Regions from separate parts of the Acetobacterium sp. MES1 genome, predicted to be linked through region 2. Evidence: a T-box and tRNA genes for the amino acid it is inferred to sense, from the RefSeq annotation. Region 2 holds a T-box; the other holds one or more tRNA genes.
The links. The T-box of region 2 lies ahead of ileS (isoleucine--tRNA ligase). A T-box ahead of a tRNA ligase gene usually reads a tRNA of that ligase, here a tRNA-Ile.
Positions count from the first base shown of each region.

Region 1: it has a tRNA-Ile gene. The T-box ahead of ileS (isoleucine--tRNA ligase) is inferred to sense a tRNA for this amino acid. The anticodon was not compared.

Region 1 is NZ_MJUY01000047.1:152,117-159,503, reverse strand. It holds gene BI182_RS12965 (GatB/YqeY domain-containing protein) at 1-213, shown strand, start outside; gene BI182_RS12960 (cation-translocating P-type ATPase) at 397-2,787, shown strand; tRNA gene BI182_RS12955 (tRNA-Pro) at 2,975-3,051, shown strand; tRNA gene BI182_RS12950 (tRNA-Ile) at 3,073-3,149, shown strand; tRNA gene BI182_RS12945 (tRNA-Phe) at 3,175-3,250, shown strand; gene BI182_RS12940 (amidase domain-containing protein) at 3,430-4,731, shown strand; gene BI182_RS12935 (M23 family metallopeptidase) at 4,881-6,221, shown strand; gene BI182_RS12930 (hypothetical protein) at 6,500-7,063, shown strand; gene BI182_RS12925 (regulatory protein RecX) at 7,114-7,387, shown strand, end outside.
Region 2 is NZ_MJUY01000014.1:24,586-31,972, reverse strand. It holds gene BI182_RS06185 (HAD family hydrolase) at 1-474, opposite strand, end outside; gene BI182_RS06180 (lactate utilization protein) at 596-1,231, shown strand; gene pheA (prephenate dehydratase) at 1,233-2,129, shown strand; gene ileS (isoleucine--tRNA ligase) at 2,196-5,294, opposite strand; T-box leader at 5,443-5,669, opposite strand; gene BI182_RS06165 (hypothetical protein) at 5,906-6,496, shown strand; gene BI182_RS06160 (ECF transporter S component) at 6,718-7,212, shown strand; gene BI182_RS06155 (gamma carbonic anhydrase family protein) at 7,269-7,387, opposite strand, start outside.

The DNA.
Region 1 (7,387 bases), on a different contig from region 2:
CAGGCTCGCGAAGAAATAGTAATTATCGAGAGCTACCTTCCTACACAATTAACACTTGATGAAATCAAAGTAATTGTGGCTGAAACAATAACAGAAACCGGTGCTGTTGATGCCAAAGACATGGGAAAAATAATGAGTGCCCTGATGCCGAAGGTTAAAGGTCGGGCGGATGGTAAGCTTGTGAATCAAGTGGTCAGAGAAAGTCTGGCATAACAAAAAAATTAATACTACACATATAAAGAGGTTTGTCCCTGGGGCAGACTTCTTTTTTGTTTAATAAATTTTTTGGTAAAATTTGAAACAGTTATCAATTGTTAAACGGCGGGAGGCGCTACAAGGTATTTTAAGATTGCGGTGATATAATCCAACCAGTAAATAACAAAATGGGAGGATTAAATGGATAATCATATCAACCTTGAAATTGGACTGAGTCAAGTCCAGGTTGAAGAAAGGATCGCCGCCGGAAAGGTTAATATCCAGCCCCAATCCAAAACAAAAACCATTGGTAGAATTGTCAGGGATAATAGTTTAACCTTGTTTAACATGCTTAACATCATCCTGGCATTAATGGTTATTTTTGTACAGTCATTTCAAAACCTTCTATTTATTAATATTGTCATAATAAACACATTGATTGGTATCATTCAGGAAATTAAGGCAAAAAAAACCATTGATCGGCTCTCGTTGATTTCACAACCCCATGTGACGGTGATCAGGGATGGCAACCGCCAGGAAATTGTTTTTGAAAAAATCGTCCTGGACGATATTCTGATCCTCAAGGCTGGCAAACAGGTGCCATCCGATTCCCGGGTGGTCAAAGGTGAGCTGGAAGTCAATGAATCGTTGCTGACAGGTGAGTCAGATTCGATTATGAAATATGAGGGCGATTCGCTGCTGTCCGGCAGTTTTGTGGTTTCCGGGGAAGCCAGCGTTTTGGTGACTCAGGTTGGTCTGGAAAACTATGCCTCAAAACTGGTTGACGCTGTCAAGGTGGCAAAAAAACCGAACTCTGAAATTATGAAAGCATTGGGCTTTATTATGAAAAGCATCAGCATCGTGATTGTTCCCATTGGTCTGCTGCTTCTCTATAAGCAGTTGATCGTCCAGGCGCTGCCGCTTCAGGCTGGTGTGACCCAGACGGTGGCGGCATTGATTGGGATGATTCCGGAAGGGTTGGTACTCTTAACCAGTGTCGCCCTGGCCGTTGGGGTAATCCGGTTGGGACAGCATCAGACGCTGGTTCAGGAGCTTTATTGCATTGAGACGCTGGCCCGGGTCGATATGCTTTGTCTGGATAAAACCGGAACCATCACCGAGGGCAATATGGAAGTATTGTCAATGGAAACCCTTTGTCATGACAAAAATCCGGTTCAGGCGATCCGGGCTTTGATTGCCAATTTAAAAGATGATAATGCCACCTATCGGGCCCTTTATGAAAGTTGCAAGGGCGAGGCGCCCAAATGGCAGTGTGACCGGGTAGTTCCCTTTTCCTCGGAGCGGAAGTGGAGTGGTGCTTTTTTCAGCGACCAGGGCACCTTTGTGATCGGGGCACCGGAATTCATTTTAAAAGAGCGTTATCCGGAAATTCAGGATAAGGTTGAAGGCTATGCCAGTGAAGGCAATCGGGTTTTAATGTTGGGCTATGCTTCGGAACCATTTAAAGAGGATGGGAGTTTGCCGGATCATATCAAAACGGTGGCACTGTTGCCGATGGGCGATAAAATTCGTCAGGAAGCCAAGAAGACCCTGGAGTTTTTTAGAAATCAGGGAGTCACAATCAAAGTTATTTCCGGAGATAATCCAGTAACGGTATCTCAGGTTGCCCATCGGGCGGGTTTGCTGGATTGGGATAATTCTGTGGATGCCGCCACCCTCACCACCGAGGAGGATGTCCGTAAGGCTGCGCTGGACTATTCGGTTTTTGGTCGGGTAACCCCGGGGCAGAAACGACTTTTAATTGAATCGCTTAAAAATCAAGGTCATACCGTGGCGATGACTGGGGATGGGGTCAATGATGTACTGGCTTTAAGAGAGGCGGACTGTAGCATTGCCATGGCCGAAGGCAGCGATGCGGTGCGCCAGGTTTCACAGTTGGTCTTATTGGATTCCAACTTCGCCAGTTTTACCCGGGTCTTGATGGAAGGGCGCCGGGTTATTAATAATATTACCAGGGCGGCCTCGCTATTTTTGGTGAAAACCATGTTTTCGCTTTTGCTGGCGGTGATTGTGATCATTGCCAATGAGGCCTATCCTTTTGTACCGATTCAACTGACCTTGATCAGTGCGTTGACAATTGGGGCACCCTCGGTTTTTCTGGCCCTGGAGCCCAATAAGAACCGGATTACCGGCAACTTTCTCGAAAAGGTGCTCAAAAAATCCTTGCCGGGGGCGCTGACGGTGGTGTTTAATGTGGTGATGATCATGATCGTCGGCGCTTACCTGTCTCTCGATCATCAGCAAATTTCTACGCTGGCGGTTATTTCCACCGGTTTGATTGGCTTAGTGATTCTTTTTCGGGTCTGCCAGCCACTTGACAATAAGCGCTGGGCCTTATTCTTTGCGATGACGGTTTCATTTTTATGCTGTGTGCTGTTCTTGGAAGATTTGTTTTTCCTGACTCCAATCCAGGATTTTCTGCCAGCGATGTTTATCGTGTTGGGTATTACAACCTTGGATATCTATCCCTTGATCAGAATTTTTGGCTGGGGGGTTAATCGGGTTGAGGGTTATCTGAACCGCCGAGAAAAAGAATCAACCACTGCCAAGGCAACCGTATTGGAAAAATAGATACGGATCAAGCTTTTTCACAAAAGAGTCAAAAAAATGATTCTTTTGTGAAAAAAAGACTTGCATTAGGGTTTGCGATCGTGCTATAATAAGCAAGTCGTCAAAGATAAATCGTATCGAAAAGCATAAAGATAAAAAAGTCCTTGACAGCAGACACGAAAACATTTATAATAGTCAAGTATTGTATCGAGGTGTAGCGCAGTTTGGTAGCGCACATGGTTTGGGACCATGGGGCCGGAGGTTCGAATCCTCTCACCTCGACCATTTTTTTTAGAAATTACTTGGGGGCCTTTAGCTCAGTTGGTTAGAGCAACCGGCTCATAACCGGTAGGTCCGGGGTTCGAGCCCCTGAAGGCCCACCATATTTTTTTGCCAAGTTTTATATATGCCCAGATAGCTCAGTCGGTAGAGCAGGGGACTGAAAATCCCCGTGTCGGTGGTTCGATTCCGCCTCTGGGCACCACCACTTATAAAGATGACAGCGTAAGCTGTTTTTTTTATTTTTTGGATTATTGCCAGGTTTTGGTGGTACAGTATCAATAAATAATCGGTTTGTCGGTTTTTTTCAGATCTTCATGGTTTGTTCACGAGAAGTACACATTATAGATATATAATTGTTACAAATACTGAAGAGGTGGGGAAATGAAAAGAAGAAAAAATGCCATCAGGCGGAAACGAAGAAGAACAATGATCGGGCTGGTGATCATGACGATCATGGCAATGGGTGTCGTGTCTATCGGTGTCATGGCAAATTCAGATGCCGTTGCGACCAGTGCTGGGAGTATTTTTGATGCGAAACCGGAAAGTAATACGGCTAAAAGCGGAGGCAACATAAAAATTCGGGAGAGCGATGAGACAATCGATAGTGCCATGCTAAAACCGATCAATGACTATTTTGAAACCTATTTCCGTGCCATGGCCAATCTGGAAACGGAGGACCTTACCGGGATTTTTGTCGATCCCACCGGTGAAAATGCCTGGGTCAATCAGAGTGCCATGGACTATCTGATCCAACTGCGACAAAACCAGAGTAATGATCTGAGAATGAGTGACTATCAATGTGGCTTGACTGTGACAAGCGTTGACACCAATTCGGATGCGATCGAAGTGGTTCTGTTAGAAGACCATACCGTTAACTTTGCCTTTATCCCCGATGTGGAGTCTTCCAGTTCCGGGATTACCCACACCTTTTATCTCACGGAAACCGCTGATGGTTATGCCATCACTGAACATTATAAAGACGAGGACAGCTTTTTAATGCTGGAAGAAGCAATTGAAGGCAGTTATGACGATCCTGAGGTGGTGGCAGATGAACTGCTTAGTGATGCACTGGCAGTTATCGAAGCCTTGGCCGAGGAAAAGGATGACTTTAATTCAGAGGTATGGGAAAGCGAGACAGTAGCAGTTGATCATGACTATGATACGGAGGCAGCACTGGATTACGCCATGACCTGGGTTGATGCCATTGAAGTCGAGCGAAATGATGCTTATGGCAGTTATGATCGTTACGGTGGTAACTGCAATAATTATATTTCACAGTGTCTTTTTGCTGGTGGAATCCCCATGGACAGCGACGGTGACAACAAATGGAAATGGTACGGCGAAGAAGTGAATCTGGATGAAGTGGACTGGGGTCGGAGCCCTGCCTGGACCGGGGTTGAGGAATTTTACACCTACGCCAGCGAAAATGATGGCTATGGACTGGTGGCGCTTGTTGACGAGAACGTCTATTCGGGATCAATTGGCGATGTTTTACAATATGGACAAAATGGCGACTGGCTCCATTCGGTTATCATTACAGATGTAATTACGGACAGCGATGGAAAAATGGCAGATTATCTCATTAATTCGAATACCACGGATCGAATCAATTATCCGGCCAGTGCCTATGGTTATTCGGAATTGCGACTGATTAAAATTTTAGGCTGGAACGATGGCCAATAGTTGCAGCCGTATTTAGTGTCATACCCTTTCTTCCTGATTTATGAACGAATACCATAGCGAATAAAAAACGTTTAGACATACAAAATACTTGTAAAATATAAAGCCATATGGTATCATAAATGTAAATAAATTGTAACAGGAGGAGAGGCATGGAAAAAACTCAGAATTTTTTTGAAAAAGTCCGAGCAAGAATTAAAAAATACCGATTTAATTGGTCGACCAAGCAAGTTGAACATGATGAATTCGTAGAGATTGAACATGTCAATCACGGGGAAACGTTGAACAAAGACAAAAGGCGGCTGTTTAAAATGCGGGGCTCCGCAGTGGTGGTCTGTACTTTTTTAGTATTAGTGGGAGCCGGAGCAGTCGATGCGCAAACCCGGGCCTACGAGGTGATTTACAAAGGTACCAGTATTGGCTATATTGACAGTCTGGAAGTACTGGAAGCAGCAGTTGGTGATACCAGTGCTGATAAAAGTGGACGAAGAAACCGGGAAGGTAGCGATTATGAAATCCGGACGGCCCGATCTACAGATTTTTTAACAACAGAAGAAGTAACCCAAGTCATAACTGCCATCAGAACCGAGGAAAAGAATAATCAGCCGGAGGTTTTGGTTGCCCGTGTTGACAATGTGGAACCAGCTGCAGCGACAGCTTCTCAGGAAACACCCATCACAGATGCCGAAAAGCTTCAAACGGGCTCGGTTGCGGCTGTAGTTGAAGAAGAACCAATTCTTGAACCGGAGACAAACACTGCCAGTGTGGCTGCGAGTCATACGTCAGAGACACCAGTAAATCAAGCGACAGAAACCCCGGCGGTAGTGGCAGAGGTACCGGTTGAAGACGTACCAGTTATTGAAGCACCGGTGACTGAGGTTGTTGTTGAGGATATCCAGCCGGAAACATCTCCAGTTGATGAAGCACCAGTGGTGGACACTCCCGTGGTCGAAGCGCCGACAGAGGAAAATCCCATCACTGAACCACCAATAACTGATATTCCGGAAGAACCGGTTGCTGAGCTACCGGCGGTTGAAGCCCCGGCTGCTGAAACCCCGGCGGTAGAACCGGCCAAAGAGACGCCTCAGGCTCAGTTTATGATCCCGGCCAGTGGCCGGGTAGGAGAAATTCTCCGTGACTACGATGGCGGCTACTACAGCAATCATTATCGGGCGGCTGCGGTTGACATCTTAAACAGCGAAGGAACTGACATTTATGCAGCGGCCTCGGGAACGGTCACCTTGTCCAGCTGGTATGGTGGTTATGGCAAGTGTGTGATCATTGATCATGGCAACGGCTATTCAACCCTTTATGGACACTTCAGTTCGGTGGATGTAGTAGAAGGTCAGGCAGTTACCCAGGGTCAGCGTATTGGTGGAATGGGATCGACCGGATCGTCCACTGCCAATCATGTCCACTTTGAAGTACGGGTCAATGATGAGGCCCAGCCGATTGGCAATTACTTCAATATCAGTAGCGGCGATTATATTTAAACCATCAGACACCGAAATAACTGTGACTGAGGTTATCGCAAAACTACCGTACCGACCAATTATTAATCTGTTGTTCGCTGCGGAATCGGACAGGCGATGCCGTGTCCGCTCCGATGCGTACAACATGATATAACAATTGTCGGTACTGGGTTAGCTTTTTTACAGTCTGAGACACCGAAATGACGGTGTCTTTTTTTACCAAAAATCTTGCAGAACAGATAATAATATGGTATCATAATGTAACAAAAACGTAACGAATAAATACAAGAGGTAAATAAATGGACGAGACTGTAAAGATTGAAAGAGAAAAACGACGAATACAACGAAAAAGAAAGCGGCAGCGCAGTAGTATTGTCACCATTATGATACTATTTATATTAGCATCTGTGGGGGTTGTCAGTGCTCAAACCCAGGGATATGAAGTTTTTTATCATGGCGAAAGTCTTGGTTATGTGCAGAATTCGGGTGTTTTTAAATCGGCAGTTGATCGGATTGAAACCAACCTCAGAGAATGTTACAATTATGATAATCTTCATTTGGGCAATGGATTTCAACTGCTCCCGGCACGGGTCGAGAATCCCATGGATTTAGATACCTGTGTTAATGTCTTAAACAGCAAAGGCATTGCGCTTTATGTAGACGGCGCAGCTGTTTTAGTCGATGGCGAAAAAATAGGGACGATGACATCATTGACTGATGCAGAAAGTGTCATTGCGGCATATAAGAATTTAAGTAACAACAAAAATACCAGTGGGATAACATGTGTGGAAGTTACGGTGCCGCTATCGGAAACAAAGGATTTTGCAACGATGTTAACAGCCTTAAAAGTCCATTTAAAATAAAATCGACCAAACACCAGCTGTGGCTGGTGTTTTTTTACAGGAGGAGTGCGATGGGTGAAATAAGTCGGGAAAAAGCAATGGATCTGGCGGTAAAATATCTGTCTTTTAAGTCACGAACCAGCAGTGAAATGGTTGGATACCTGAAGAAAAAGAACGTCCCGGATACGATTATTGCTGAGGTGATGCAAAAGCTGGATGAATACCATTATATTGACGATGCAGTATATCTGAAAAATTATCTGGAGAACAATCGACAGCTGAATTATTATGGCTCCCGGCGACTGCTTCAGGATCTCAAAAAGCGGGGCCTTGGCGATGATTTAC
Region 2 (7,387 bases):
TTTGGCCACCAACTCCAGGGACACCGCCGGATTGGGTTTTCGCAGGGCATCTTTGGTAAAGCCCCGGACATCCACATAATCATACTGCCCTAGCAGGGCTTTAACCAATGTTTTGGCCTCAAGATCAGGCTTGTTGGTACAAACCGCCCAGGGGATATCATTGGCCTTAAGATAATCAAGCAGTTTGGTAATCCCCGGGTAGGGTTTGGTTTTTTTTAAATAGTTGGCGGAATACTCCGACCGTACCATCTCTGTCAACTTGTCAACAAAGGCTTCATCATCCCGATACTTTTCCGGCAAGGCATCCCGGGTCAGATTTCTAAGCCCTCTGCCAATAAACCGTTTTCCCACTTCATAGGAATGGGTGGGAAATTGATGATATTTCATAATCCCATTGACCGAATCGATCAGATCCTCCAGTGAATTGACCAGGGTACCGTCTAAATCAAAAACAATTCCTTTATACTTATGCATGACGTCCTCCTCTTCTGCGATTGCATGTTTTTTAATATTATACCCCATTTTGACAATAAATTTTGTTTTTTTAACAGCTTTGGATTATAATAAGATTATTCTTATCTCTGGAGGTAATATTTTGGGTTATAAGGAAGAGAATTATCAAAATCTCAGTAAATCTTTAATCAAAAAACTTGAAAAACGAAATTTTGAAGGCTACTATTGCCAAACTGCCAGTGAGGCCCTGGAACTGGCCCTGTCACTGATTCCAGAAGGTGCCAGCGTCACCCATGGCGGTTCCGAATCGATCAAGGAAATTGGCTTACTTGATGCGGTTAAAAATGGCAACTATCAATATATTGACCGCAGCCTGGCTAAAACCCACCAGGAAAAAAGAGAGGTGGTGGCCCAGGGCGTACTGGCCCACACCTTTCTGACCGGTACCAATGCCATCACTATGTCTGGTGAACTGGTTAATATCGACGGACTCAGCAACCGGGTGGCCCTGATGTGTTTTGGCCCGGAACAGGTGATTGTTATCGCTGGCATCAACAAGGTGGTGGCCAATGTCGACGCCGCCATTTATCGGGCCCAGAACGTGGCGGCACCAATCAACGCCATCCGATTAAACGCCAAAACCCCCTGTTATGAGACCGGCAACTGTGCCAATTGCCATAGTGATGACTGCATGTGTGTCAATATCGTGACTACCCGTCACAGCCGCATTCCCGGCCGGATCAAGGTGATTCTGGTGGGCCAGAACTTGGGCTACTGAGATGCAGCATCAAGCCAATCCCATTGTTTGTTTAAATGAGGCCTTTGCGGTCTATCCCCATACCTTAAAAAAAGAACCGCGGGTGGCTTATGCCGGTACCCGGGGTTCTTATGGTGAAGAAGCCAGCCTGTCTTTCTTTAAACATGACTGTGAACTGTTTGCCTACAAGACCTTTGAAGATGTGTTTGTCGCTCTCAGCCAGGGGTCCATTGATTACGGAGTGCTACCAATTGAAAACTCCTCCACCGGATCAATTGCAGCCGTTTATGATCTGCTGTCCCGCTACCAGTATTATATCGTCGGCGAGCAGGAAATTAAGGCCAGGCACTGTCTACTGGCCCCCAAGGGCGCCAGTCTGGAGCGCATTAGCGAGGTTTATTCCCACCCCCAGGGTTTTTCCCAATCCGAGGAATTCTTAAAGGATTATCCCGACTGGAAATGCATTCCTTATTTCAATACCGCCATTGCCGCCGAGTACGTGGCCAGCCAGAACGACCCGACAATGGCAGCCATTGCCAGCAAACGGGCCGGGGAAATCTATAATCTATCGATTTTGGCGGAGAATATCAACTTTTCCCAGACCAATGTCACCCGGTTTGTGATAATTTCACGGCAGATTGAACTGTTTGAAAACCCCACCCGGGTCAGCATCGCCTTTCATCTGCCCCATCGTCCCGGGGCGCTCTATGAAATCATCGGGATCTTTTCGGTGTTTTCACTCAACCTCTGTAAGATCGAATCCCGGCCACTGTTAAAAGAGAACTGGGAATACCTGTTTTTTGTCGATTTCACCGGAAATATCTCCCAAAACACTCTGGTCAACCTACTGCCGATTATTCAGGAAAAGGCCGAATATTTTCAGTTTCTGGGCTATTATCCCCAGTATGAAGAAAAATAGGATTATTTCATTGCAAAAAACAACAAACCCCGATCAAGCATCACACCTGTTTGATCGGGGTTTATTTTATTTCTTTGTCAGTTCAATCCCGGTATCATGGCCATTGAGATTAAACACTTCCCCAACACCGGCCTTAACCGTAATCGTATCAGCCAGGGTTTCGGTTTTAATAAAATCAGTATAGATCTCAATCGCCCGATCCATCGCTTCATCACTGCTGTAAGTGATATCGATGCGATCCATCACTTCGAAGCCGTTGGCTTTTCGCAACTGCTGAATCCGGGAGACAAACTCCCGGGCACAGCCTTCATCGAGTAGCTCCTGTGTGAGGCTGGTATCGAGGATGACAAACTTATTGTTAAACATCTGGACATTGAAGCCTTCTTTGGCGGAAATCCGGATGTCGATGAAATCTTTGCGCAGTTCGAGGCTTTCGCCATCCAGCTCAATCACAAAGCTGCCGTCAGTTTCCAGCTTGGCCACCACCTCACTGGCTTCCACTGAAGCCAGGGCCTTGCCCAGCAGCTTGACATTCTTACCGAGAATCGGGCCCGCGACCTTAAAGTCGGGTTTTAAGGCATAGTTCATGAAGTCACCAAGATTATCTTCAAAGACGACGTTTTTAATATTTAGTTCCTCTTCAATCAGGACGCAAAGATCGCCCAGGGTTTCCCGGTACTTGCCATCGACAATGATCTTGGATAGCGGTTGGCGAACCTTGATCTGGGCTTCTTCCCGGGCACCACGACCGAGGCTGACCAGTTCCCGTACCAGATCCATCGGTTCTTCGATGGCATCCTGAATCAGCGCTTCATTGACGGTCGGGTAATCCGCCAGATGGACGGATACGCCATCGGTCAGCTTCTGATACAGTTCTTCGGTGATGTATGGCGCAAAGGGCGCACACAGCCGAACCACCCCTTCAAGCACTTCCCAGGTGGTGTTGTAAACGGCTTTTTTATCCTCCGTCAGTTCGGTTCCCCAGAACCGGCGACGGTTGCGGCGGATATACCAGTTGGATAAATCTTCGTTAACAAAATTCTGGATTTTTTTGACCGCTTTGGTCAGGTCAAAGACGTCCATTTCTTCCCGGACTTCTTTAACCAGACGGTTGTATTTAGAAAGAATCCAGGCATCAATTTCGGGACGATTGGCATAGGGCACAAAGAATTCTCTTGGATCGATGCTATCGGTATTGGCATACAGGGCAAAGAAATGGTAGGTATTTTTTAAGGTATTAAAAAATTTACTTTGCACCTCTTTAATCCCCTTGACATCAAAACGAGTTGGCGTCCAGGCTGGCGAGACATAAAGCAGATACCAACGCAGCGCATCCGCCCCATATTCAGAAAACATTTCAAAGGGATCAACCGTATTGCCCCGGGATTTGGACATTTTCTGGCCGTCGGCATCGAGGATCAGGTCATTGACCAGCACTTTTTTATAGGGCGCTTTACCGGTGACAAAGGAAGAAATCGCCAGTAATGAATAGAACCAACCCCGGGTCTGGTCAATCCCTTCACAGATAAAATCAGCCGGGAATTGTTCTTCCCACAGTTCTTTGTTTTCAAAGGGATAGTGATGTTGGGCAAAAGGCATCGAGCCGGAATCAAACCAGCAGTCGATAACGTCTTTGACCCGGGTCATGGTTTTACCGCAATCCGGGCAGGTGAAATGAACATCATCCACATAAGGGCGGTGCAGCTCAATGCTTTCGTCAATCCCCTCAATGGCCCGTTCCACCAGTTCTTTTCGGGAACCGACGGTTTCCAGCTTACCGCACGCATCACAGCGCCACACCGGCAGCGGCGTTCCCCAGTAGCGACTTCTTGAGATCGCCCAGTCATTGAGGTTTTCCAGCCAGTTGCCAAAACGTTTTTCGCCGACAAAATCCGGGTACCACTCGACGCCATTATTATTTGCGATCAGGGTATCTTTGATCTTGGTCATTTCGATATACCAGCTCGGTTTGGCATAATATAAAAGCGGAGTTTTACAGCGCCAGCAATGGGGATAATTATGGAGCACCTTTTCTTTTTTGAACAGCTTGCCTTCGGCTTTTAACCATTTGATGATATCGAGATCGGCATCGATGACAAATTGTCCCTTCCAGGGGGTGTCGGTATATTTGCCGTCCTCGGCCACCGGCTGCAGCACCGGCAGATGGTAGGCCCGGCCAACCTTGTAGTCATCTTCCCCAAAAGCCGGGGCGATATGAACAATCCCGGTACCATCTTCGGTGGTGACATAGTCGGCACAGGTGACAAAAAAAGCTTTTTTATCGGGCGTCACAAAGGGCATCAGCTGATCATACTCAACGTACTCCAAGTCTTTTCCCTTCATTTCTTCAATGATTTCGTAGTCATCGCCCAGGAGTTTGGGCGCCAGCACCTTGGCGCAAATATACACGTCATCATTGCTGCGGGCTTTGATGTAATCGGCCTCGGGATGAACGGCCAGTGCCACATTGGCCGCCAGCGTCCAGGGGGTAGTGGTCCAGACTAAAAAGTATTCGTTGGCATCCTTGCGTTTAAAGGCCGCAACAACGGTGTTGCTTTTGATTTCCTGATAGCCCTGAGCGACCTCATGGGAGGCCAGACCAGTACCACAGCGGGGGCAATAGGGCATGATCTTATGCCCTTCATAGAGAAACCCTTCTTTATTGAATTTATCGAGAATCCACCAGACCGATTCAATATAATTGTTATCCAGGGTGATGTAAGGGTTTTCCATGTCAATGAAATAACCCATTTTGCGGCTCATTTCCTTCCATTGACCTTCGTAATTAAAGACCGACTCCTTACATTTTTCGTTGAACTTATCGATGCCATAGGCTTCAATTTCCGGTTTGCTGGACAGCCCCAGCTGTTTTTCCACTTCGATTTCCACCGGCAGACCATGGGTATCCCAGCCGCCTTTACGCAGCACCCGATAGCCATCCATGACCTTATATTTACAGACCGTATCTTTCAGTGTCCGGGCCAGCACGTGGTGGATTCCGGGACGGCCGTTAGCCGTTGGGGGACCCTCATAAAAAACAAAGTCCTGTTTCCCCGCCCGGTTATCAATACTCTGCTGCAACAGATTCATCGCTTCCCATTGTTTTGAGATTGCATCTTCTCTGTCGCCAATTTTTCCTTCTATTAATGTTTTAAACTGCGCCATATTTCTACCTCCATTAAGTCTCTCTTAGTTTACATAACTGCATTGCTTAATCTGTGTTTATTTTCTGCTCTTAAGTAATACGCTTTGGGATCACGCAATCCGTGGTCGCACAAGACTCGCCAAACACAAAAAACGCCCCCTGAAAAATCCAAGGGACGAAAAATCGCGGTACCACCCAAGTTGGCAGCAACTGCCCACTCCATGAAGTTAACGATTCCCCGGGATTTCCTAAGCTTAATTAACCAATGGCCAACTTAAGTCTTCAGAAATCCTGTTCAAAGGTGATCTCTCTGAGGTATCTTTCGACAATCTTTCACCGAAGTGATTATCTCTCTGTTAAAGCATTCCCCACAGCGTCCTTTTCCTGACATTTATTTTTTTAGTTAGTTGAATACAATAGTTAATAACGATTTAAAAGTAAAAAGGTCTGTTTTATATTCTATCCAATATCCTTAATAAAATCAAGTTTTTTGAAATGTTTATTCAAAAAATTAAGAATATGGGTTATAATAAGGGCGAACTATTCATTCGTTACACAGATCATTGGGAAACAAAACGATTTGACTACCGCCGTTTCCAATTGATCTGTCCATTTCCAAAAAGGAGTCATTATGAAAACACGTTATATTATTCTTTCGGTTGTCCTAATTGGGGTTCTGATTGCTGGCGCCGTCTTTATGATCCCAAAGCTGATGAATGACGAAAAAACGACCGATCAAAAAACAACCGCTGAAGAAACAACAACGACCAAACAACCTGACCAAATTAAAAATAATCTGCCGGATACCACCGCTACCACTGCGATTGTGGTGCCCCAGGACATGCAAACGGTCATTTCCGAAAATCAGGCCGATCTCTATGTTGATGAAGCCGGTCTACTGGCGGGCAATTATCCCATCCAGATGGTTCCGCTGTATGGCGTAACCAGCGTTTCCGAATCGAACCAGATCACCACCGCCGCAGGCAAACCAGGCTGGAAAGCGGCCTATGTTTCGGATTTTTCCACTGATGAAATCCTTAGTTTTTACCAGAGTCTGCTGGCTGTCGCCCCGGATTATAGCGAGGAAACCGTTTCTGAATCCACCAATCTGAAGGGAACTGTCAGCGGCTATACCATCAGCCTGACCATTTCCCCCAACAATCCGGATAAAACTGACCTTCCCGGCGTGAGTGCTGTTGGTATCTTTATTGAGCAGGTTTGATGGGTTCAGATTTTTAAAAAAATCAGGTCATTCAAACCCTTGTATTCTAAAAATAATATGGGATAATTCTATACTAAGCCAAGGGTTTTCTGCGGCTTAGTATTTTTTATCGGCAATTGCACAAACACCTGGCCGCTGTGGCCTGTTTTCACCCATCATGATTGCGCAATCTTGATCCATTTTGCAAATGCCTGGCATTTTTTAGAAAACGAGGAAAGAAAATGAACGAACAAACCAGAAAAATCACCTACACTGCCCTGATGATGGCCCTGACTTTCATCATGACCTCCCTGATCAAGATTCCCCTGCCGACCGGTTACATCCATCCCGGCGATGGGGCGGTACTGTTATCTGCCTATATCCTGGGGCCCTGGGGCGGTCTGATTGCTGCCGCCATCGGCTCGGCCAGCGCTGACTATTTTGGCGGTTACGGCGCCTATGTGCTGCCGACTTTTATTGCCAAAGGCTCAATGGCCTTTATTTTTGGCTATCTGATGAAGCGTTTCCCTGACAAAAATATCCTCCTTGGGATGTTCCCGGCAGTGATTGCCATGACGGCCGTTTACTACGTTTCTGAAGTGATTATGTACGGCAATATTGCCGGTCCGCTGGTCAACGTCCCGTTTAGCCTGTTGCAGGGCGTATTTGGGGTTGTCCTGGTCACCATTTTACACAAACCACTGGAACGCTTTCGCCTGACCCCGGTCAAGTTTTAACCATCTAAAAAAGACCCCTTGGGTCTTTTTTTATTTGCTCAGAGTTAGCAGACGCTTTACATATAACCCTTCATGGTATCCAGATATTCTTCGGCATTGTCCCGGATGCTCTGGATTTCTTCCGGCTTCAGTTCCCGAACCACCTTAGCTGGGCTGCCCATGATGAGTGAGTTGG